3 regions of the Pandoraea sp. NPDC087047 genome follow, and region 2 is predicted to be linked to each of the others. Evidence: predicted binding sites of a transcription regulator. Region 2 holds the regulator's gene; each other region holds the start of a gene.
What was found. Region 2 encodes sigma-54, which starts transcription at its own class of promoters, with help from an activator protein. Its sites were predicted from a motif close to TGGCANGNAANCTGCTTT; they were not measured.
Positions count from the first base shown of each region.

Region 1 (7,174 bases), on a different contig from region 2:
CACCGAAGGCGAAGGCGTAGCTGTCGACGCGTCCCGTCTTCACGCCGACGCACGCGGCCATCGCGCGGTTCTGCGTCACCGCGCGAATGAACAGACCGAGGCGCGTGAGATTGAGCACCGACCACGTGAGCGCGACGACCACCAGCGCGAATACGAGAATCACGATGCGGTTGTACGGCAGCATCAGATTCGGCAGCACAGCGATGCCGCCACTCATCCACGACGGGTTGATGACTTCCACGTTCTGCGCGCCGAACAGTGTGCGCACCCCCTGAATCAACAGCAGACTGATACCGAAGGTCGTGAGCAGTGTCTCGAGCGGACGGCCGTACAGATGCTTGATGACGGTGCGCTCCAGCACGAAGCCGAGCGCGGCGGCCACGAGGAACGCGACGGGTACGGCGGCCACGAGATAGAAGTCGAATGCGCCCGGTAAAAAACGTTGAAAGAGCGTCTGCACCACATAAGTCGCGTACGCGCCGATCATCAGAAACTCGCCGTGCGCCATGTTGATGACGCCGATCAGACCATAGGTGATCGCCAGCCCCAGCGCGGCGAGCAACAGCACGCTGCCGAGCGACAGTCCGGCGAACACCGTGCCGAAGAACTCGCTGCGACGCTGCGCCGATGCCAACTGTGTGAGGGCGATGTCGGCGGCGCTGCGCACGGTGGCGTCGGGCTCCGCATAGGTGCCGTTAGCCTGTTTGGCGACGATGGGCAGCAGCAGATCGCGCATCTGCGGGTCGCCTGCGGCGGCGATCAGATCGATGGCTTCGCGACGCTTCTTCGGATCGGCATCGTGCAGCGCCGTTTGCGCCCAAAGCTGATCGAGACGCTTGCGCAGCGCCGGATCGGTTTCTTTCTGACGCGCCTGTTCGATGATCGCCTTGAAGGCGGGCGACGGGTTTTGCAGCATCGTATCGATGGCCTGCGCACGGGTGTCGTGATCCGGCGAGAGCAGGGCGCCGGCGGCGGCTGCGGTGGCGACCTTCGCGCGCAGCACGTTATTGAGCGTGAGCGATCCGGCGTCATCGGCCTTGACCGGCGCGCCCGTGATCGGATCGACGTATTTGTCGTCCTTCTGAATGGCAATGCGCTCACCCACGATCACGGCCGAGTCGTTGGCAAGTGCCTTGAGGAGTGCAACAGCCTGTGGCGATCCGTCTGCTGCGAGATGATCGATGGCTTGCGCCTTGGCGTCGAAATCGTCGCCCGCGAGCGCAGTGAGATCGGTGTCGCTTATGCCCGGTTGCGCCGCACGGGCCACGGAGGATATCGTCAGCGCAGCGCCCAGCGAAAGCAGGACAAGGGCGGCGGCGGTCCAGCGTCTTATCGTTATCATGCGAAACCTCGACATGCGCCGGAGGGCGGTGATGCGGCTCCGGCGCATGGAATGGAAGGGGGGATCAGACCTTGTCGGGCTTGCTTTCGTTACCCGCGATGAACGGGCTCCACGGTTGGGCGCGCACGGTCGACTTCGTCTTCCACACGACGTTGAACTGACCGTCCGGGCGGATTTCGCCGATCATCACCGGCTTGTGCAGGTGGTGGTTGCCGTCCATGACCATGTCGAAGCCGTCCGGCGACTTGAAGGACTGCCCGATCATTGCGGTGCGCACCTTGTCGACGTCGATGCTGCCGGCTTTCTCGACCGCCTGCTTCCACATATGCATGCCAACGTAGGTGGCTTCCATCGGATCGTTCGTCACGCGCTTGTCGCCGCCGGGCAAGCCCTTGGCCTTGACGTAAGCGAACCACTCTTTCTTGAACGAATCGTTGGTCGGGTTCTTCACCGACATGAAGTAGTTCCACGCGGCGAGGTGACCCACGAGCGGCCGGGTGTCGATGCCGCGCAGCTCCTCTTCACCGACGGAGAAGGCGACGACCGGCACGTCGGTGGCCTTGAGCCCCTGGTTGCCCAGTTCCTTGTAGAAAGGCACGTTCGAATCGCCGTTGATGGTCGAGATGACGGTGGTCTTGCCGCCCTGTGCGAACTGTTTGATGTTGGCGACGATGGTCTGATAGTCGCTGTGGCCGAACGGCGTGTAGACCTCCTGAATGTCCTTGTCGGCCACGCCCTTCGAGTGCAGGAAGGCGCGCAGGATCTTGTTGGTCGTGCGCGGGTAGACGTAGTCCGTGCCGAGCAGGAAGAAGCGCTTGGCGCTGCCGCCTTCATTGCCCATCAGGTATTCCACGGCGGGGATCGCCTGCTGGTTCGGCGCGGCGCCCGTGTAGAAGACGTTCTTCGACATCTCTTCGCCTTCGTACTGCACCGGGTAGTAGAGCAGGCCGTTGAGTTCTTCGAAGACCGGCAGAACCGATTTGCGCGACACCGATGTCCAGCAGCCGAATACGGCGGCGACCTTGTCCTTGGTGAGCAGTTGACGGGCCTTCTCAGCGAAGAGCGGCCAGTTCGATGCCGGGTCGACGACGACGGCTTCGAGCGGGCGGCCCATCACGCCGCCGCGGGCGTTGATGTCGGCGATGGTCATGAGGGCGACGTCCTTGAGCGACGTCTCCGAGATAGCCATGGTGCCCGAGAGCGAGTGCAGGATACCGATCTTGATGGGCTGCTTGCTCTGCGCGAACAAGTTGGGTGCCATGCCGGTAAGCGATGCGGCGCCCGAGAGGGCCGCCATCTGGAGTAGCGTGCGTCGTTTCATGGTACGTCTTCCCCTTTCCTGGTTAGACCGGTGGATCCGGTATCCACTGACTAACGCAAGGGCCGTGCCAGCGTCGCTTGCTCCCGTACGGACGGCAGCTTCAGACGGCCTTGACCGACGTGACGCGTGCCCCCGGAAAGCCCTGAATTCACCTTGGTATTCAGACTTGCATCCAAGTTTGCATCCGTGCAATGACGCGGTGACGAGAACGAGGCATCGTCCGTTCGGCCGAGGCCGGCACGACGCGCGCGAAACACGATGGTGCGGTGGCGCGCTGTGTTGGTGCGCACCGATTTGGCGCGACTTCCGTGTGAGCGCGCGGCCGCTCGCGTCGAAGGGGCGGCCGGGGGGCATGGCGGTGCATGGGGGTATCGGCCGGGGTGATGCGTGTTGACGGCGTTTTGAGGGCGCGTTGAGCTTCGCGGCGTGGCATTTTTTGATGCATGATTGGCATTCGTGCCAAAACGGCCGACGGCAAGATGAGGGCTCCCAACGATTCCCGACTTGTTCGACAACACACTCATGACCGATCTCGTTGCCGGGCGCGCCGCGCCACCTTCCGAACCCAGCGATCCCGAACAGGCATCGCATCTGCGACGTCGTCTGGGCCGGCGCTACGCCGCCGTGCTCGCCGCTTGTCAGGCGCTGTACACCGCGGCGTTGTCCGTCGATCTCACGCTGACCGGGCTCGTGGGCTACATGCTGGCGTCCGATAAAGGCTACGCGACGCTGCCGTTCTCCTTGATTACCGTCGCCTCGGCCATCACGACGATCTTCGCGTCGATACTGATCCAACGTTTCGGCCAACGCATGGGCTTCGCGCTGGGGGCGTTGTTCGGCACGGTCGGCGGGCTGGTGTCGGTGATGGCGATCTACGAGCGGCATTTCGCGATGTTCTGCGCTGGCACGGCGTGTGTGGGGGTGTTTCAGGCGTTTGCGCGTTACTACCGGTTGGCGGCGGCTGACGTGGTGCCTGTCGAGGACAAGCCGCGTGCGATCTCCATCGTGCTGACGGGCGGGGTGATTGCCGCAGTGATCGGACCGGCGCTGGCGGCGGGCAGCAAGGACTGGCTCGCACCGGTGACGTTCGCGGGCTCGTATCTCGTCGTCACGCTGCTCTCGGGAATATCGTTGCTGTTGCTCGTCGGCTTTCTGCGCGACTTGCCGGTGCATGCGGCGGGCGGGGCGACGGGCAACGCTGCCGAGTTACCTGCGCGTCCGCTCGGCGAGATCATGCGTCAGCCCATCTATATGGCCGCGTTGGCCAACAACCTGATCGGCTTCATGGTGATGATGTTCGTGATGACGGCGACGCCGATTGCGGCCGTGGCGTGCGGACACAGCATCGACGATGGGGCGCACATCATCGAGTGGCATCTGGTCGGAATGTATGCGCCGTCGTTCTTCTCGGGATATCTCGTCAAACGCTGGGGTGTGGTGCCGGTGCTGCTGGCAGGCATTGCGATGAGCGCCCTGTGCGGCGTGCTGGCGCTGATGTCGACCAGTCTGCCGTACTTCTATGCGGCGCTGGCGTTTCTGGGCGTCGGCTGGAACTTCATGTTTGTCGGTGGCACGACGTTGCTCACCATGTCGTATCGACCTGCGGAGCGGGCGCGGGCTCAGGCTGCGAATGAATTCATCACCTTCGCCGGGACCGCGATCTCGAGTCTGTTCGCGGGGCAACTGCTCGCTCGCTTCGGCTGGGCCACCATCAATCAGGCGACCTTCCCGTTGCTGGCGATCGCGGCGCTGGCGACTGTGTGGTACGCCGTCGAAGCGAAGCGCCGTCCGGTGCAAGCGGCGGCGTGACGTCAGGAACCCCATTCATCATGAGCCAACCCCGTCTCGTTGCCTTTCTCATCGTGCCGCCGTTTGTGCTGCTGGATCTGGCAGGACCGCTTGACGCGTTCCACGCCGTCATCCGCAACTTCTCGGAGCGGGGGCAGGAGGCGCCGTATCGCACTGTCGTGGTGTCCGAGCACGGCGGCCCGGTGGAGACGGGGTCCGGCATCACACTGCATACGGAGCCGATGCGGGCGCTGAATGAGATGCAGGTCGACACGCTTGTCGCGGTGGGCGGTGCGGTGGCGCATCGTCCGGCGGTGCCGGGGGCAGTGGGCGATTGGTTGCGCGACTACGCGCCAAACGTGCGACGCGTGTGTTCGGTGTGCGTGGGGGCGTTCATTCTGGGATCGGCGGGGCTGTTGAACGGACGTCGCGCGACAACGCACTGGCTGGACACGGCGATGTTGCAGACGTGTTTTCCGCAGGCGCGGGTCGAGTCCGATCCGATTTACGTGCGCGACGAACCGGTGTGGACGTCGGCCGGTATCACGGCGGGCATCGACCTCGGGCTTGCGCTGATCGAGGACGATTGCGGTGTCGACGTAGCGTTGCAGGCCGCGCGCCGGCTGGTGGTGTTTCTCAAGCGCGCAGGCGGGCAATCGCAATTCAGTCCCCCGTTGCAGGAACAGGTTGCGGCGGGTGCCCCGTTCGGCGATTTGCATGCGTGGATGTCCGAGCGGCTGGACGGCGATCTGTCGGTGATACGACTGGCCGAGCAGGCAAATATGAGCCCCCGGACGTTTGCACGCAGCTATCTCGCGCGAACCGGATCGACCCCGGCGAAAGCGGTGGAACGCATGCGTCTGGAAGCCGCCCGCTTCGCACTGCTCGATTCGGATGTGCCGCTAAAACGCATTGCCGCGCGCGTTGGCTTCGGCGACGAACAAAACCTGCGCCGCGCGTTTCAACGTCAATACGGTGTGACGCCGGTGGCGTATCGGGAAAGGTTTGGCGTGAGCGTCTGAAAATCGTCAAGGGAGTGTTCATCCCGGCCGGCTACTGCAAGTTGCGTAGCACTGCGCCCGCATTCTTTCGGAATTCTCCAATTTCAAAACGGACCTCTTGCGGTCAATACTCTTACTCTTCCCCACCCGCACCTGATTGGCGTTAGGAGCGCTCCGCATGGCGCAGCGCGTCGTGAACGCGACGTGGAGCCGAGCCATCTAAGGCGCGGCGTTATCTGTTCGGAACGGAGCACGCGCCATCTCGCGTGTGCCCGTTTTCTACAGGAGGGTGTCGTGAAACAGTACGTCGAAGTCATCCTGAAAATCTCGGAGCGTTGCAATATCGACTGCAAGTATTGCTACTTCTTCAACAAGGAAAATCAAGATTACTTGTCGAATCCGCCGTACATGTCGAGCGAAACGGCAAGGGCGTTCGTGCAGTTCCTTCAATCGGCCCCCAATTTCCGGGGGACGACGTTTCAGATCGATCTTCACGGTGGCGAACCGTTGATGATGAAGCGCGAGCGGTTCGAGGAGATCGTCACGATTCTGAAAACCGGGCTGCGGGATGCCGGAGCAGTGCAATTCACGGTGCAGACCAACGCGCTACTCGTCGACGAGGCATGGCTCGATTTGCTGTCGCGATTGGGCGTTTATGTCGGTGTGAGTATCGATGGTCCCAAGATCTATCACGATGAAAATCGCGTCGATAAGACCGGCGCGGGTACCCACGATCCTTCAGGCAGAAGCGGCCTCACGAAGATCATCACGAAGGACATCAGGCCAACGTGAGTGCCAATTTCCCCGCCGCCGCTCGATCGAGAAAGCGGAACAGACGCGCATCGTCGGAGTACGCGACGTTGAAGCGGAACCAGTGGCACGGGTCGTTGTGCGCGAGGAAGAATTCACCCGGGGCCAGCATGATGCTTTCGAGCAGTGCGGCTTCGGCCAGTTCGCGGGCCGGCTGGGTTGTGTCCGGCAAGCTGCCGCACACGAACATTCCGCCTTCCGGTTGCGCCAGTAGCGTCACGCCGTGCGACTGCAATTGCGTGATGAGACGCGCGCGCGAACGCGTCAGCCGGTCTGAGAGCCGCTCGATGTGTTTGCGGTGACGCCCCTCGGTGAGGATCGCGTGCACGATGCGCTCGTTGATCTCGGAAGACGTCAGCCCCGCCACCATCTTGCTGCGCGCAATCTCATGCGCCAAATCGCGCGAGCACGCCAGATAACCCACGCGCACCGACGGCGAAATCGTCTTCGAGAAACTGGAGACGTAGATCACTCGCGAGAGGCCGTCCATCGCGGCCAGCGACGGTGTGCCGGCGGGGGCCAACTCGCGATAGATGTCGTCCTCGACGATCCAGAAGCCGTACTGCTCGGCATACTGCAAAATGCGATGGGCCGACGAAGGCGTGAGAGATGTCCCCAGCGGATTCTGCAACGCCGGATTCACGAACAATGCGCGCGGACGATGTGTCTGTGCCGCCTGCTCCAGCGCGGCAAGGTCCAGCCCCGCTTCCGTGCGCGCAATGCCCACGACATTCAGGCCCGCGAGACGCAACACCGCCAGCAGATTGCAATACGCCGGGGCCTCGACCAGTACCGTGTCGCCCGGCTTGAGCAACGTGCGAACGACCAGGTCGAGCGCCTGCGTCGCGCCGTGCGTGAGCACGATCTGCTCGGGCGGCGCGTCGATGGACAACTCGCCGAGGCGTCGCGTCA
Region 1 covers NZ_JBIUZU010000008.1:76,874-84,047, reverse strand. Annotated here, with positions in the region: gene urtB (urea ABC transporter permease subunit UrtB) at 1-1,342, opposite strand, end outside; gene urtA (urea ABC transporter substrate-binding protein) at 1,407-2,603, opposite strand; gene ACIPHM_RS16520 (MFS transporter) at 3,186-4,472, shown strand; gene ACIPHM_RS16515 (GlxA family transcriptional regulator) at 4,493-5,473, shown strand; gene ACIPHM_RS16510 (radical SAM protein) at 5,747-6,244, shown strand; gene ACIPHM_RS16505 (PLP-dependent aminotransferase family protein) at 6,231-7,174, opposite strand, start outside.
Region 1: a site for sigma-54 is predicted at 2,716-2,733, ahead of urtA (urea ABC transporter substrate-binding protein). Genes of this name have one in related genera too.

Region 2 (7,174 bases):
GGAAATCGATCACCGGCTGGTCACGCCCGGTCAGCGGGCGTAACTGCAGGTCGTAATACGGATTGGGCAGCGAGCGGACATCGAACACGAGATCGGCATCGAGCGGCACGCCGTGCTTGAAGCCGAACGACTCGAACATCAGCGTAAGCCCCGTCTGATCGTGCTGCACGAATTTGCGAATCCAGCGGCGCAACACACTCGCACGCAGATTGCTGGTGTCGATCTGGTGGCCGAGTTCGGTCACGCTATTGAGCATCTCGCGCTCTTTTTCGATGGCTTCGACGAGCGAGCCGGTCGCCGAGAGCGCGTCTTCGTCAGCCACGGAGAGCGGATGACGACGACGTGTCTCGGAGAAGCGCTGCACCAGCGTTTGCGTGGTGGCGTTGAGGAACAAGACGCGCACGTCATGGCCGAAACGGCGCAGGCCACCGATGATCGGGGGGAGGTCGGCGAGCGAGCCGCCGCTGCGCGCATCGATGGCGACCGCGAGACGTGTGTAGTTCTGCGTTTGGAGATAGACGGCGAGCTCAGGCAGAAAGCGCGACGGCAGATTGTCGACGCAGTAATAGCCCGCATCCTCGAGGACATTCAGGGCGAGTGATTTGCCCGAGCCGGATACACCGGTAATCAGTACGATCTTCATGACATTTCCCGAATACAACCCTCATGGTAAGCGATTGTGTCGTACGGGTGTCGAGCGGGAAAAAACGAGGCTGTTCCCCCCGTTTTTTTCCTGAGTTTGCGTGAAATCCTGTCGTGCAAACGAAAACGGCGCCCGCGAGGGACGCCGTCAGGCAAATGGCGGTGAAAACCCCGTCTCAGGCTGCCGGTGCGTTCGACAGACACGACTTCATGAACGCCTTGCGGTCGTCGCCCTTCTTGCCGCTGGCTTGCGCGTTACAGGTCTTCATCTTTTCCTGCTGCGTCTGCTTGGCGGCCGGTGCGGCGCCCCCAGCGGACAGGCATTGTTTCATGAAGGCTTTGCGGTCGTCGCCAGTCTTGCCGGTGGCCTCCTTGTTGCAGGCCGTCATCTTGTTCTGCTGCGAGTTGGCTGCCTTGGGGGCGGATGCCGTCTGGGCAAACACGGGCGATGCGAGCAGCGGGGATACCAGGAGCAATGCAGCGAGTGCTTTCTTCATGATCGTCTCTCCATAAGGTCGACACGCACGGGCACGGGGATGGACCGCGTTGCGATTACAACATGATAGAAAACGCGCCGCAATCGCGCGGCGTTGACAGAAAACCGCAAAAGTTGCGGTATACCCGCAGGTTTGGGAAATGGGGGGCGTCGCCGTACGTGGCGACATTATTGCCCTATGCCACATGCCGTGCGGCAGTGGTTCAGAGCAGTTTGCCTTCGGCGTCGTCCGAATCCTTCATGGCCTGATGCTGGCGGGCCATGAAGTCCTTGAGCGTATCGATGCCGCGCAACTGCAAAATCGTGTTACGCACGGCGGCTTCGACCAGCACGGCGAGGTTTCGCCCGGCCGCCACCTGCAAAATCACCTTGTTGATGGGCAGGCCGAGTACATCCACCGTTTGCGCTTCGAGCGGCAAACGCTGGAATTCACCGTCGGGGCGGCGCACCAGCTGAACGATCAGCTTGAGCTTCATCTTCCGGCGTACGGCCGTTTCACCGAAGATCGTCTTGATGTCGAGCAGGCCCAGACCGCGCACTTCCAGCAGGTTTTGCAGCAACGGTGGGCAACGGCCCTCGACGAAATCCGGCCCGAGGCGCACGAAATCGACCGCGTCGTCGGCGACCAGGCCGTGGCCGCGGCTGATCAGTTCCAGGCCAAGCTCGCTCTTGCCGAGACCGGAGTCGCCGGTGAGCAGCACGCCCATGCCCAGAATATCGATGAAAACGCCGTGCATCGTGGTTCGCGGGGCGAACACACGCGAAATGTACATGCGCAGGCTGTCGATGACCGACGCCGTCTTCAACGGCGTGGTGAACAGCGGTGTGGACGAGCGGGTACAGCGCAGCACCAGATCGGGCGGGACTTCATGGCCGTCGGCAACCACGAGGAACGGCGGCTCCAGCGCGATGACTTCGCCCATGTGCCGCTTGCGGTTTTCTTCCGTCAGCCGCTTGTAATAGTCCAGTTCAGCCTCACCGAGCACCTGAATCCGGTTCGGGTGGATGAGGTTCAAGTGACCCACGAGGTCGGCGCTGGAGGTGGCATTGGCCACGCTCTCGGGCGTGAAGCCGCGCTCCCATCCCTCGTGGCCGGTCAGCCACGACAGGCGCAGCGCCGCGGCGTTGTCGTCGAAAATGCTTTGCGCGTTGATGCCGGTCAGTTCCACCGCGTCGCCTCGTTCGGTTGGATGTGAGAGCTACTGAATTCGTCTGTGTTCGCGGGCGGTTCGTACCGGGTGGCGGCGGCTCAGGGCTGCCAGTTCGCGAGCGCGGTATGGATTTCGTCGGCGCTGGCTGCGCTGGTCAATGTCTCGCGCATCGAGCGATCGGAGAGCAACTGCGCAATTTCCGACAGGATCTCCAAATGCTGCTGCGTCGCCTGCTCGGGCACGAGCAGGAAGAACAGCAGGGAAACCGGCTGCCCGTCGGGGGCTTCGAAAGGAATGGCATCTTCGAGGCGCACGAACGCTGCCATCGGATGCTTCAGGCCTTTGATGCGGCCGTGGGGAATCGCCACGCCTTCGCCGAGCCCGGTCGAGCCCAGACGCTCGCGGGCGAAGAGGTTGTCGGTGACCAGGGCGCGCGACAGGCCGGCATTGTTCTCGAAGAGAAGACCGGCTTGCTCGAAGACACGCTTCTTGCTGGTGACAGACAGTCCAAGCAGGATGTTGGACGCAGGTAAGAGTTTGACTAAACGGTTCATCTTGTAATGCGGGCGAACGCTTAGTCGCCCTCCAACCCCCGATTGACCTCGCATTATAGACCACCCGCTGCCGAGCCCGCGGCAATACACGGAACTGCGCGGAACCATACAAAAGGGGCCGTTCAACGGCCCCGCGGTGGGTGATGCCAGACTTACGACAGACGGATATGCGCTCGGGTGGTTCCGTGCGGGTTTTCGTCAGTGTCAGCCAATGCGACTACCACGCCTGGACAGAGTTATTGCAGCGGTTCCGCCTCGGGAGGTTGCTGGTGCTTGATGGCCTCGCGACCGTGATCCTGAACCTTATCCTTGTACTGCACTACCTTGCGGTCGAGCATGTCGATCAGCTTGTCGATGGCGGCATACATATTTTCGTCACACTTCTCGACGAAAATTTCCTTGCCCTTGAGATACACGGTGACGCTGGCGATCTGGCGTCCGGCCTTCTCCTTGGTCTTGTCGACAGAGAGGATCACCTCGGCGCCGATGAGCTGGTCGAAATGCCTCAACACGCGTTCGAGCTTGTTGACGACAAATTCGCGCAGGGACGGCGTGAGTTCGAGATGGTGTCCACTGATCTTCAGATTCATAGCTGCTCTCCTTGCTGAAATGCCGAAGTGCAGGCCACGTCATCAGCGACGCTGGCTAGCGGGAGTGCGAGCCATTGGCATGACGCAATGTCGCACTGCGGCGTTATGCCCCAGCGAGCCAACATGGCACACCAGGACTGTCCTACAAAGATTTGCGCAAGTTCACTGCGGGGATTCGCATCGCCTCGCGGTATTTCGCGACAGTGCGCCGCGCCACCACAAAACCTTGCTCTGCCAGCAGTTCCGCGATACGGCTGTCGGAAAGGGGGCTCTGCGGGTCTTCTGCTCCTATGAGTTGCTTGATGAGTGCGCGGATGGCAGTCGACGAAGCGGCGCCCCCGGCTTCCGTTGCCACGTGAGATCCGAAAAAGTACTTTAGCTCAAAAGTTCCGAATGGAGTGAGCATGTACTTACTCGTCGTCACCCGTGAAATCGTGGATTCATGTAAACCCAGCGTATCAGCAATCTCGCGTAAAACCAAGGGCCGCATGCCGATTTCGCCATGCGTGAAGAAGTTCTTTTGACGCTCGACAATGGCCTGCGCCACCCGCAGGATCGTATCGAAGCGCTGCTGGATGTTCTTGATGAGCCAGCGGGCTTCCTGCAACTGCTGTTGGAGGTTGCCGGTCCCCGGATCGTTCCGGTTGTTTCGGAGAATGCGCGCGTACATTTCGTTGATGCGCAGGCGCGGCATCACTTCGGGATTTAGCTCGGCGAGCCACCCGCTGCTGCCCTGCTTGCGCACGAGCACGTCGGGTATGACGTAGTCGGCCTGCGGCGAGCCATAAGCGGCGCCGGGGAACGGGTCGAGGGACCGAATCAGTTGATGGGCGGCGCGCAGGCCGTCTTCGGTCACCCCTAGCAGGCGGCGCAGACGCGTGTAATCGCGCGCGGCGAGCAGTTCCAGGTGATCGGTGACGATCCGCAGCGAGAGCGTGCGCACGCCGCTGGCGGGCAGACGCTGGAGCTGCAAACGCAGGCATTCCGCGGGGCTGCGGGCCCCGACGCCGGCCGGATCGAAACTTTGCAGCAGGGCGAGCGCCGCGTTGATCTCTTCGGTCTCGAGCGCCAGTTCTTCGGGCATGTCCGCCTCGATCTCGTCGAGCAGGGTGCCGAGATAGCCGTCTTCGTCGAGCGATTCGATCAGGAATTCCACCAACGCGCGGTCGCGCGGGCTGGCCTTCGTCAGGCGCAACTGGGCCAGCAGGTGTTCGCGAAGATTGGGATGATCGATGTGCAGTTGCGGACGGCCGTTGTCGTCGTCGTCCGACGCGCTACCTGAGCGGGCGAAGTCGTTCAGACTCCAGTCGCCGCCGTTGTCCTGCGCGTTGTCGTCGAAGCGGGCTTCGCCGTCGAGTTCGCGCGATTCGTCGTGACCGTTGGCGGTCTCGGGGCCGTTATTCGTGCTGCTGAGCGACGTGCTCCGCTCGTTTCGCAGCGACCCGTCCGTGCCCACACGAACCGAGCCGGCGAGCCAATCGTCCTCGCGCTCGAGCATCGGGTTCTGGGTGAGGGCGTGCTCGACTTCCTGCTGGAGTTCGAGCGTCGACAGTTGCAACAACCGGATCGATTGCTGCAACTGGGGCGTGAGGGTCAGGTGCTGCGAGGTGCGAAGTTGAAGAGTCGGTTTCATAGCGTGTCTCGCCTTCATTGTAGAGGCTTTGTCACGTCAACGGAACCGGCCCGGCTGCCTATCGAAGGCAGGGTTTACATGCGGAAAATTAGCTTTACATCCGGAAATTTTCGCCCAGATAAACGCGCCGGACGCTTTCGTCGGCAACGATCTGGTCAGGCGTGCCGGCGGCGAGCACCGAGCCTTCGCTGATGATGTAGGCGTGATCGCAGATGCCGAGCGTCTCGCGTACGTTGTGATCGGTAATCAGGACACCGATACCTCGGTCCTTCAGGAAGCGAACGATACGCTGAATTTCCAGCACGGCGATCGGATCGACGCCCGCAAACGGCTCGTCGAGCAAAATGAAGCGCGGCTGCGTCGCCAGCGCCCGCGCGATTTCCACGCGACGGCGCTCGCCGCCCGAGAGCGACATGGCCGGATTCTCGCGCAGATGGCTCACCTGGAGTTCGTCGAGCAGCGCTTCAATGCGGCGTTCGATCTCGTCGCGCTTGAGCGGTTTGCCCTGTGCATCGATCTGCAATTCGAGCACGGCGCGAATATTGTCCTCGACCGTCAGCTTGCGAAATACCGACGCTTCTTGCGGCAGATACGACACTCCCATACGGGCGCGCTCGTGAATCGGCAGTTCGCTGATACGGTTGCCGTCGAGCTGGATTTCGCCGTCGTCGGCGGGCACCAGACCCACGATCATGTAGAACGACGTCGTCTTGCCGGCACCGTTCGGCCCGAGCAAACCCACGACTTCACCGCTTTTCACGTCGAGCGAAACGTCCTTGACGACGGTACGTGCGCCGTATTGCTTCTTGAGCGAGCGCACGACGAGCGCGCTGGGCTTGCCCGAAGGCGCGGTATTCGGGTTGAGGGCCGAAGCGTTGCTGTTGGCAGAATTACTCACGCGGATTCCCGATGTTCTTGGAGGGAGACAGCGGCGGCAGATCGCCCTTGGGCGGCGCTGCGGCCGGCTTGCTCGCGCCGCCCGGCGGCGTTGCCTGTGCACCCGTCGCATTACGCGGAGCGAGCGTAGCGCGCACACGGCCGTTCGGATTGTTGGGGTTGACCTGATCCGCACCGCTGTTGGCGGTGTACACCTCGTTGTATGTGTCGTACGTGATCACGCTGCCGTGAATCTCGTCGAGCACCTTCGTGCCGCCGGCGAGGCGCTTGAGCGTGGCCTGCGTGGTCAGCGTAGCGACTTCGGTCTTGCCGTTGTAGTAGATCGTCTGGCCCCAGCCGTCGATGTACTCGTCGACGCCGTCGCGCTTCTGACGCATATAGGCGAGCGGGCCGCCCGGCTTGTAGTAAGCCGTAGCGTACTGATAGCCCTCCGGATCCTGAGTCACTTCGACGCGATCGGCCTTGAGGAGAATCGTCCCCTTGGTCATCGTCACGTTGCCGGTAAAGATGTTGACCTGCTTGAGGTCGTCATAGCTCATGTGATCCGACTCGATGTTGAGCGGCTTGTCGCGGTCGGCATGCTCGGCGTGAGCCAGCGGCGACGCCAGTGCGCTGAGCACGGCGAAAGCGGCTGCCAGCGCGCGCAGGGCACGCATCGATACGGAGGCGGGTCGCAGGTTAAGGCGATCGGTCATGGGGTCTTGGAGCCCTGTTTGGTCTGAGGTGGCGCGCTGGGCGCGGCCGGCGATGCCGGGGATTTGCCGCCTAGCTCCGCCGGCTGGATCGTGCCGTGAACATTGCCGAGCAATTGTACGGCGCGCGAGATGTTATTGAAAATCATGCCGGTGCCGAACATCACGGACGAGCCGCGAATCAGCTCGACGGGCAGCTCCGTGCGTACGATGTCTTCGTTCACGAGCACCTGGAAGTGTTCCGACAGCGCACGCATTTCCGGATCGCGCGGCCCGGCCTGGCGCACCACGACAGCATCTTCGTACATATCGACGATCGACATATCGGCGTTGAGCGTGCCGCGCTTGCTCGTGGCGGTCACTTCCGGCTGATCCGGCGTGAACGCCCGCACCGCAGGCATCGTCATGGCCGTGGTCTGATCGTCTTCGAAATGCGTCATGTGAACGGCGTTGACGCGGTACTGCGTCATGCCGCTGGGCGAGAGCATGGAGATCACCATGTCGTCGGCGTAGTAATCG
Region 2 covers NZ_JBIUZU010000003.1:173,448-180,621, forward strand. Annotated here, with positions in the region: gene rapZ (RNase adapter RapZ) at 1-643, opposite strand, end outside; gene ACIPHM_RS06360 (PsiF family protein) at 819-1,139, opposite strand; gene hprK (HPr(Ser) kinase/phosphatase) at 1,342-2,307, opposite strand; gene ptsN (PTS IIA-like nitrogen regulatory protein PtsN) at 2,388-2,897, opposite strand; gene hpf (ribosome hibernation-promoting factor, HPF/YfiA family) at 3,080-3,433, opposite strand; gene ACIPHM_RS06380 (RNA polymerase factor sigma-54) at 3,576-5,084, opposite strand; gene lptB (LPS export ABC transporter ATP-binding protein) at 5,161-5,964, opposite strand; gene lptA (lipopolysaccharide transport periplasmic protein LptA) at 5,957-6,658, opposite strand; gene lptC (LPS export ABC transporter periplasmic protein LptC) at 6,655-7,174, opposite strand, start outside.

Region 3 (7,174 bases), on a different contig from region 2:
GCCGCCACGGCGATCATCTCGATGGACAGGTAGCTGAAGATCGAGATGATCACGGCGACCCACATTCCCCAGAGTCCCTTTGGGAAGAAGCCGCCGTGCGCGGTGTAGTTCGCGAAGCCCGCAGGCGAGTGACCGGCCCCGGCCACCGAGCCCGGCGCGATGAAAACCACGTACGCGCCGATCATGATGAAGATCACGATCGCCGTGATCTTGATGAGCGAGAAGCCGTATTCGATGGCTCCGAACAGATTCACCGACATGGCGTTCACGAGCACGAGCGCCGCGGAGAAGCCCGCGACCCAGTACCAGCCGGGGACCTGCGCAAACCAGTATTTCATGTAGACGGCAATGGCGCTGACCTCGGTGCCGACCGCCAGCACGATGCACGACCAGTAGGCGTAGCGCACCAGAAAGCCTGCCCACGGTCCGATGTAGTGTTCGGCGTAGGCGCCGAAAGAGCCCGAGGTCGGGTGGGCGACCGTCATTTCGGCGAGGCATCCCATGAGCATGAGAGCGATGAGCGCCCCGATCGCGTACGAGACGAGCACGCTCGGCCCCGCGAAGCCGATGGCGAAGCCGCTGCCGAGGAACAGTCCTGTGCCGATGGCGCCGCCAATGGCGATCATCGCCATCTGACTGGCGGTGAGCGAGCGTCGCAGGCCTTGTTCGCGTCGCGTGATGTGGGCGAAGTCGCGAGGCTTGGATTGCGGGGAAGACTGAGGAGAACGCGTCATGACACACCTCTTGGACGCCGCCGCGAGTTGAAACGCGCAAGCGACACCCGCTTGAGTACAGCATTGCTTGTCATTGCCCGCTGACGCACCGGTGGCGTGACGCATCATGGCGATGCCGGCCGCGGCAAAACGCCTGAGCGCCAAACGCCCCAACCCCCAAAACGCGGCGCGAACGAGCCCCGCCGCCCCGGCCGAGGCCGGGGCGGGTCATACGAACGACCAAAGATAAAGCAGGCGTGGCGCGAGCCTGTCGCGCCGTCGGCTTAGAAGATGTGACGGATACCCGTGGCCACACCCACTTGCGTCGAATTACCCGGCAGTTCGACGCGTGCTGCGCCGCTCACCTTGTTGTAATCGACGGTGCCATAGACTTGCGTGCGCTTGGACAGCGCGTACTCGGCGAGTAGCACGTACGTGTAGCGACGGCCCGAACCGGCATCGCCCGCCTGGGCGTTGATGTTCTTGATGTCGTCGAAATACGCTGCGCCGGTAATGGCGAGGTTCGGCATGGCCTGGATGGTCGTGCCGAGGTAGAACGTCATGTCCTTGCGCGGATTGTCGCTCAGGTTGCCCGTCGTGACCGTGTTCGCCGGATCGTTGAGCGTGCTGTCGAGCCAGCCGCTGCGGTCGCGTCCGCCCATGTAGCCGACGAACACTTTGGCGATGGAGACGCTGTAGATACCGCCCAGGCCCCACATCTGCTGCACGCGCTTGGCAGCGTCGCGCGCTTGCTGATACACGCCTGCGACCTGGAACGGACCCATGGCGTACGCGGCGCGAGCGCCCCAGTAGTTGCTGGCGGCCATCGTGCCGGCGGTGTTGCCGAAGCCGTAGGTCGCGCCGACCGAGAGGCCGCCGAACGTACCGGCATAGCTCACGGCGTTATCCACACGACCGCGCGTGATGTTGTACATCCACGAGTTGTTCGCGTAGTTGCCGATCGTGAGCGGGTCGAAGTCGCCGTAGACGTTGAAACCCTCGGTGGCCTGACGGCCGATCTTGATCGTGCCGTACTGATTCTGCAGGCCGACATAGGCATAACGGTCGAACAGACGCGGGCCATTCGCGAGCGTACCGTTCTGCGGGTTGATGCCCGACTCCAACTGGAAGATCGCCTTCATGCCGCCGCCGAGGTCTTCCGCGCCCTTGAAGCCGAAACGGCTGTTGGTCACGGCGCCGTTGGTCACTTGCCACAGGGCGTCGTTATTGGCGTTGGCATTGGTTTGATAGCGCACGCTCTGATCGACGATCCCGTACAGGGTGACGGAGCTTTGGGCGGCGGCGGTGGTGCTGAAGGCGAGGCCGCAAGCGGCCGAGAGAATGGCCAGACTGGCCGGAATTGCAGACTTCATGGGTCTCCTTGATGCGTCTTGTAGACGTTTTATGACTGCTCTTTTAAATGAGCCGCTGCGCTCTCCGATAAGGGAGGTCGCGGGCTTCTTCTCGGCACGACAACTGCAATATCCAGAACGGCACCCACGGCCGAATACCTCCGGCTACTCGACCATAGGCCGAGGGCTATCATATCAATGCAAAAATTGAATTTGCTTGCTATTTCTGGCGAACAACTGGCGGCGCGTCGAAGGATCTGCCAGAATCCGGGAAAACTTGATGGATTCTGCCAATGAACCTCGACCACGCCGATCAGCGTATCCTCAGCCATCTGGAACTCAATGGCCGCATCTCCAACCAGGAGCTGGCAGACGCTGTCGGCTTGTCGCCATCGGCGTGCCTGCGCCGCGTGAAATTGCTAGAGGATCGCGGGGTGATTTCCGGATACCGCTGCATCGTGGACGCACAGCATATCGGTCTGGAGTTCGAAGCGCTAGTGCAAATAACGCTGCGTCCGGACGTCGATCAATGGCATGAAAAGTTTCTGGCGTGCGTGCAGAACTGGCCCGAGGTGGTGACGGCACGGATCGTCACCGGCTCCGCCAATTACATCTTGACGGTAAGAGCGCGTAACCTCGCGCATTATTCCGACTTCATCGTCAACGAGCTGTATCGGGCGCCAGCCGTCATGTCGATTCAATCAAACATTGTGCTAAAGACAATTAAACACACGCAGTCGCTTGTCGACCTCGTCAAGCAGAAATAAAAAATCTAGAACATATTAAATATTATCGAAGTCCAGTAGGGAATTCTTAAAAGAAGAGACGCAGCATGCCAGTCATCACCACCATCGAGGACTTGCGGGTCCTCGCCCAGCGGCGAGTGCCGCGTATGTTCTACGAGTATGTCGATTCCGGGTCCTGGACCGAATCTACGTATCGCGCGAATGCGGCCGATTTCACTGGCATCGAATTCCGTCAGCGGGTTGCCGTGAACATCGAGCATCGCAGCACGCGCACGACAATGCTGGGCGAGCCGGTGGCCATGCCGGTGGCGCTGGCTCCTACGGGCATGACCGGCATGCAGCATGCCGATGGCGAGATTCTCGCCGCGCGGGCGGCCGAAGCGTTCGGCGTGCCGTTCACGCTCTCAACCGTCTCGATCTGTTCCCTCGAAGATGTGGCGGCGCACACCAAGGCGCCGTTCTGGTTTCAGTTGTACGTCATGCGCGATCGCGACTTCATCGAGCGTTTGATCGATCGTGCGAAGGCGGCGGGGTGTTCGGCACTGATGGTCACGATGGATCTGCAAATCAGCGGTCAGCGTCACAAGGACATCAAGAATGGTTTGTCGGCGCCCCCGAAGCTGACGCTGCCGAACATTGCCAACATGATGACCAAGCCGCGCTGGTGCATGGGCATGCTGGGCACGCGTCGTCGCACGTTCGGCAATATCGTGGGGCACGCCAAGGGAGTAGACGACATCGGCTCGCTCGCGGCGTGGTCGGCGGCGCAGTTCGATCCCTGCTTGTCGTGGGATGACGTCGAGTGGATCAAGAAGCGCTGGGGCGGCAAGCTGGTGCTCAAGGGCGTGCTCGATCCGGAGGACGCGCGTGCGGCTCGCGACACGGGGGCCGACGCCATCGTGGTGAGCAACCACGGCGGGCGTCAACTGGACGGCGCGATTTCGACGATTCGCGCGTTGCCGGACATCGTGGCGGCGGTGGGGCGCGACACCGAGGTCTGGCTCGACGGCGGCATTCGCTCGGGGCAGGACGTGATCAAGGCAATGGCGCTGGACGCGAAGGGCACGCTGATCGGACGTCCGTTCCTGTACGGATTGGGCGCAATGGGGGAGGCGGGCGTGCGTCGTTCGCTGGAGGTGATCGCGAAGGAGATGGATGTGACGATGGCTTTGACCGGCCGCACGACCATCGACCGTCTGGATCCCTCGATGCTTATCCCTGGCAGCTACCCGACGGGCATCGGCCCGTATGTCGACGAGCCGGGCAGGCCGTAATCCTCGCCTGCCGAAACAGGAGACGCAGGACAACAAAGCCGCCGCCACCGCGCTGCGGTTTTTTTTGTTTCTGTGGGGGCAATCCGATAAGCGGCGGGGTGTGTGCCACTCGTGCCGGTGCGAGTGGCTGATGTCGCCACTGGCTCAACGGGCGTTCCACGGTGTTTCCGGATCACGGCGCCAAGGAAATGGGAAGTGGTCACGTGGAAGCTATCAAGAATCAGCTCGGGCTGAAATGACCTTGTCCGATCACCTCGGGGGGGCAACCGATTACCAAGGCGAACTATGTTGTCCATGCGCCCCTATCGTGCACGTCGCACCGCAGACCGCACCGCATTCGTGCATCGGGCACATCATCGGCGCTCAAGCGCATGTCCGGTTTTCCGGCGTCAGCCGCGCGCAGTCTGGCATTCCCCCGCGCTGGCACACCCTTTGCATAGGTATTCCCCAAACTTGTACACAAGAGGGAATACCAGATGCCTGCATGGACGATCTCGCAGTGGTTGAGCGCCTACCGTGACGGGGCCACGCCCGCGCAATTGCTTGGCGAGTTGACGGCATCGCTCGTGCCCGGCGACGCCGCATGGATTGCCGTTGTCACGCCGGCCGCGCTGCAAGCACAACTGACGCGACTCGATGCCCGGCTCGACGCTGTCGGCCGAGACATCCGAAAGTTGCCGCTCTACGGCGTTCCCTTTGCGGCCAAAGACAATATCGACGTCGCCGGCTTCGAAACCACAGCGGGTTGCCCCGCATTTGCCTACACGCCCGACGTCAGCGCGACAGTCGTGCAACGTCTGGTCGACGCAGGCGCTGTCGTCATCGGCAAGACCAATCTCGATCAGTTTGCGACGGGTCTCGTTGGCGTGCGCTCGCCCTATGGCATCCCCGTCAACACGTTCGATCCGGCGTACATCAGCGGCGGCTCCAGCTCGGGCTCGGCCAGCGTGGTGGCGCGAGGGATCGTGCCGTTCGCGCTCGGCACGGATACGGCGGGATCGGGACGCGTGCCGGCCGGCCTGAACAATATCGTGGGACTGAAACCCACGCGCGGCGCGCTCAGCAACACCGGCGTGGTGCCCGCGTGCCGAACGCTCGACTGCGTCTCGGTATTCGCGACGACCGCCGCCGACGCCGCCGCGGTGTACGACGTCGCTGCCGCCTTCGATGCGACCGACGGTCTGTCGCGTGAAGCCCCGACCAAAGCGAGTCACTGGCGGGTACCGTCGTCCCCGCGTTTCGCGATTCCCGCAGCGCCCGAATTTTTCGGCGATGCGCAGGCCGAGAAGGCATTCCGATGGGCTATCGCCCAAATCGAAGCGCGCGGCGCGACCTGCGTGCCTATCGATTTTTCGTTGTTCGACGACGTCACCCAACTGCTCTACGACGGCCCCTGGGTGGCCGAACGCTACGCCGCGATTCGCGACTTCGCCAACACGAACGAGGCCGATATCCACCCGGTCGTGCGCGACATCATATTCAAGGCCAAGGCGTTCTCCGCTGCCGACACGTTCGCTGCCCTGTACCGTCTGGCCGACCTGAAGCGCCGCGCCGACGCCGTGCTCGCGCAGTTCGACGCGTTGCTCGTGCCGACCGCCCCCACGCACTACAAAATCGACGCGCTGCTTGCCGACCCAGTGCGCCTGAACAGTCGACTTGGCAAGTACACTAATTTCGTGAACTTGCTGGACTGGAGCGCCTTTTCCGTGCCCGCGAGTCTGCGCGACGACGGCCTGCCGTTCGGCATCACGTTCATTGCCGACGCCTGGCGCGAGCGCGCGCTGACTGAATTCGCAGGCGAGTGGCATCACGCCACTGGCTTGACGAGAGGGGCAACGGGCAAACCGTTGACGCGCGAGGCGAGCGCGTCAACGGCGGCGCGCAATGTCACCTCGGTGATCTCAAATACGATCCGCGTTGCCGTGGTCGGCGCGCACCTGCGAGGCATGCCGCTCAACCATGAACTGACGAGCCGTGGCGCGACCTTCGTCGAGAGCACGACGACCGCTGCCAACTACCGGCTGTTCGCGCTCGCGAACACGTCGCCGCCCAAGCCCGGCTTGCTGCGTGCCGACGCGGGCGCAGCCATTCGCCTCGAATTGTGGGACGTGCCGCTCGACACCTTCGGCTCGTTCGTCGCCGGGGTGCCCGCACCGCTGGGCATCGGTAACGTCACGCTGGCCGATGGCCGCGAGGTCAAGGGATTCATCTGCGAGCCATCCGGCTTGAATCAGGCACGGGACATCACGGACTTCGGCGGCTGGGCCGCCTACATCGCCAGCCTCTCCGATCTCTCCAGCAACACGAGCGCTGCCACGGCGTCCAACGCTTGAAGGACACACCATGTTCGATACCGTTCTGATCGCCAACCGTGGCGAAATCGCCTGTCGTATTGCGCGCACGCTAAAGCGCATGGGCATTCGCAGCGTGGCGGTCTACTCAGACGCCGACCGCAACAGTCGGCACGTCGGTGCGGCCGACATCGCGGTTGCACTCGGCGGCAACACCGCCGCCGAGAGCTACCTCAAGGGCGAGCGCATTCTCGCCGCGGCCAGGCAGACGGGGGCGCAGGCGATCATTCCCGGCTACGGCTTCCTGTCCGAGAACGCTGCGTTCGCGCAGATGTGCGAAGCCGAAGGCATCGCCTTCGTCGGCCCGACCGCAGAGCAGATGGCGCAATTCGGTTTGAAGCACGCGGCACGCGAGCTGGCCGAAGCGGCGGGCGTGCCGCTCACGCCGGGTTCCGGCTTGCTGGCCGATGTCGATGCCGCCCGCGACGCGGCGCGCGCCATCGGCTATCCGGTAATGCTCAAGAGCACCGCTGGCGGTGGCGGCATTGGTCTCACGCGCTGCAACGACGAAGCCGAACTCGTTGCCGCCTTCGAATCGGTGCAGCGACTCGGGCAATCGTTTTTCTCCAATGGCGGCGTGTTTGTGGAGCGCTTCGTGGATCGCGCGCGGCACGTCGAAGTGCAGATTTTCGGTGACGGCCGCGGCAATGTTCTGGCGCTGGGCGAGCGCGACTGTTCGCTGCAACGGCGTAATCAGAAAGTGGTCGAGGAGACGCCAGCGCCGAATCTTCCCAACGC
Region 3 covers NZ_JBIUZU010000007.1:129,277-136,450, forward strand. Annotated here, with positions in the region: gene ACIPHM_RS14970 (amino acid permease) at 1-734, opposite strand, end outside; gene ACIPHM_RS14975 (porin) at 998-2,086, opposite strand; gene ACIPHM_RS14980 (Lrp/AsnC family transcriptional regulator) at 2,359-2,832, shown strand; gene ACIPHM_RS14985 (L-lactate dehydrogenase) at 2,898-4,085, shown strand; gene atzF (allophanate hydrolase) at 4,562-6,418, shown strand; gene uca (urea carboxylase) at 6,429-7,174, shown strand, end outside.
Region 3: a site for sigma-54 is predicted at 4,507-4,524, ahead of atzF (allophanate hydrolase). Genes of this name have one in related genera too.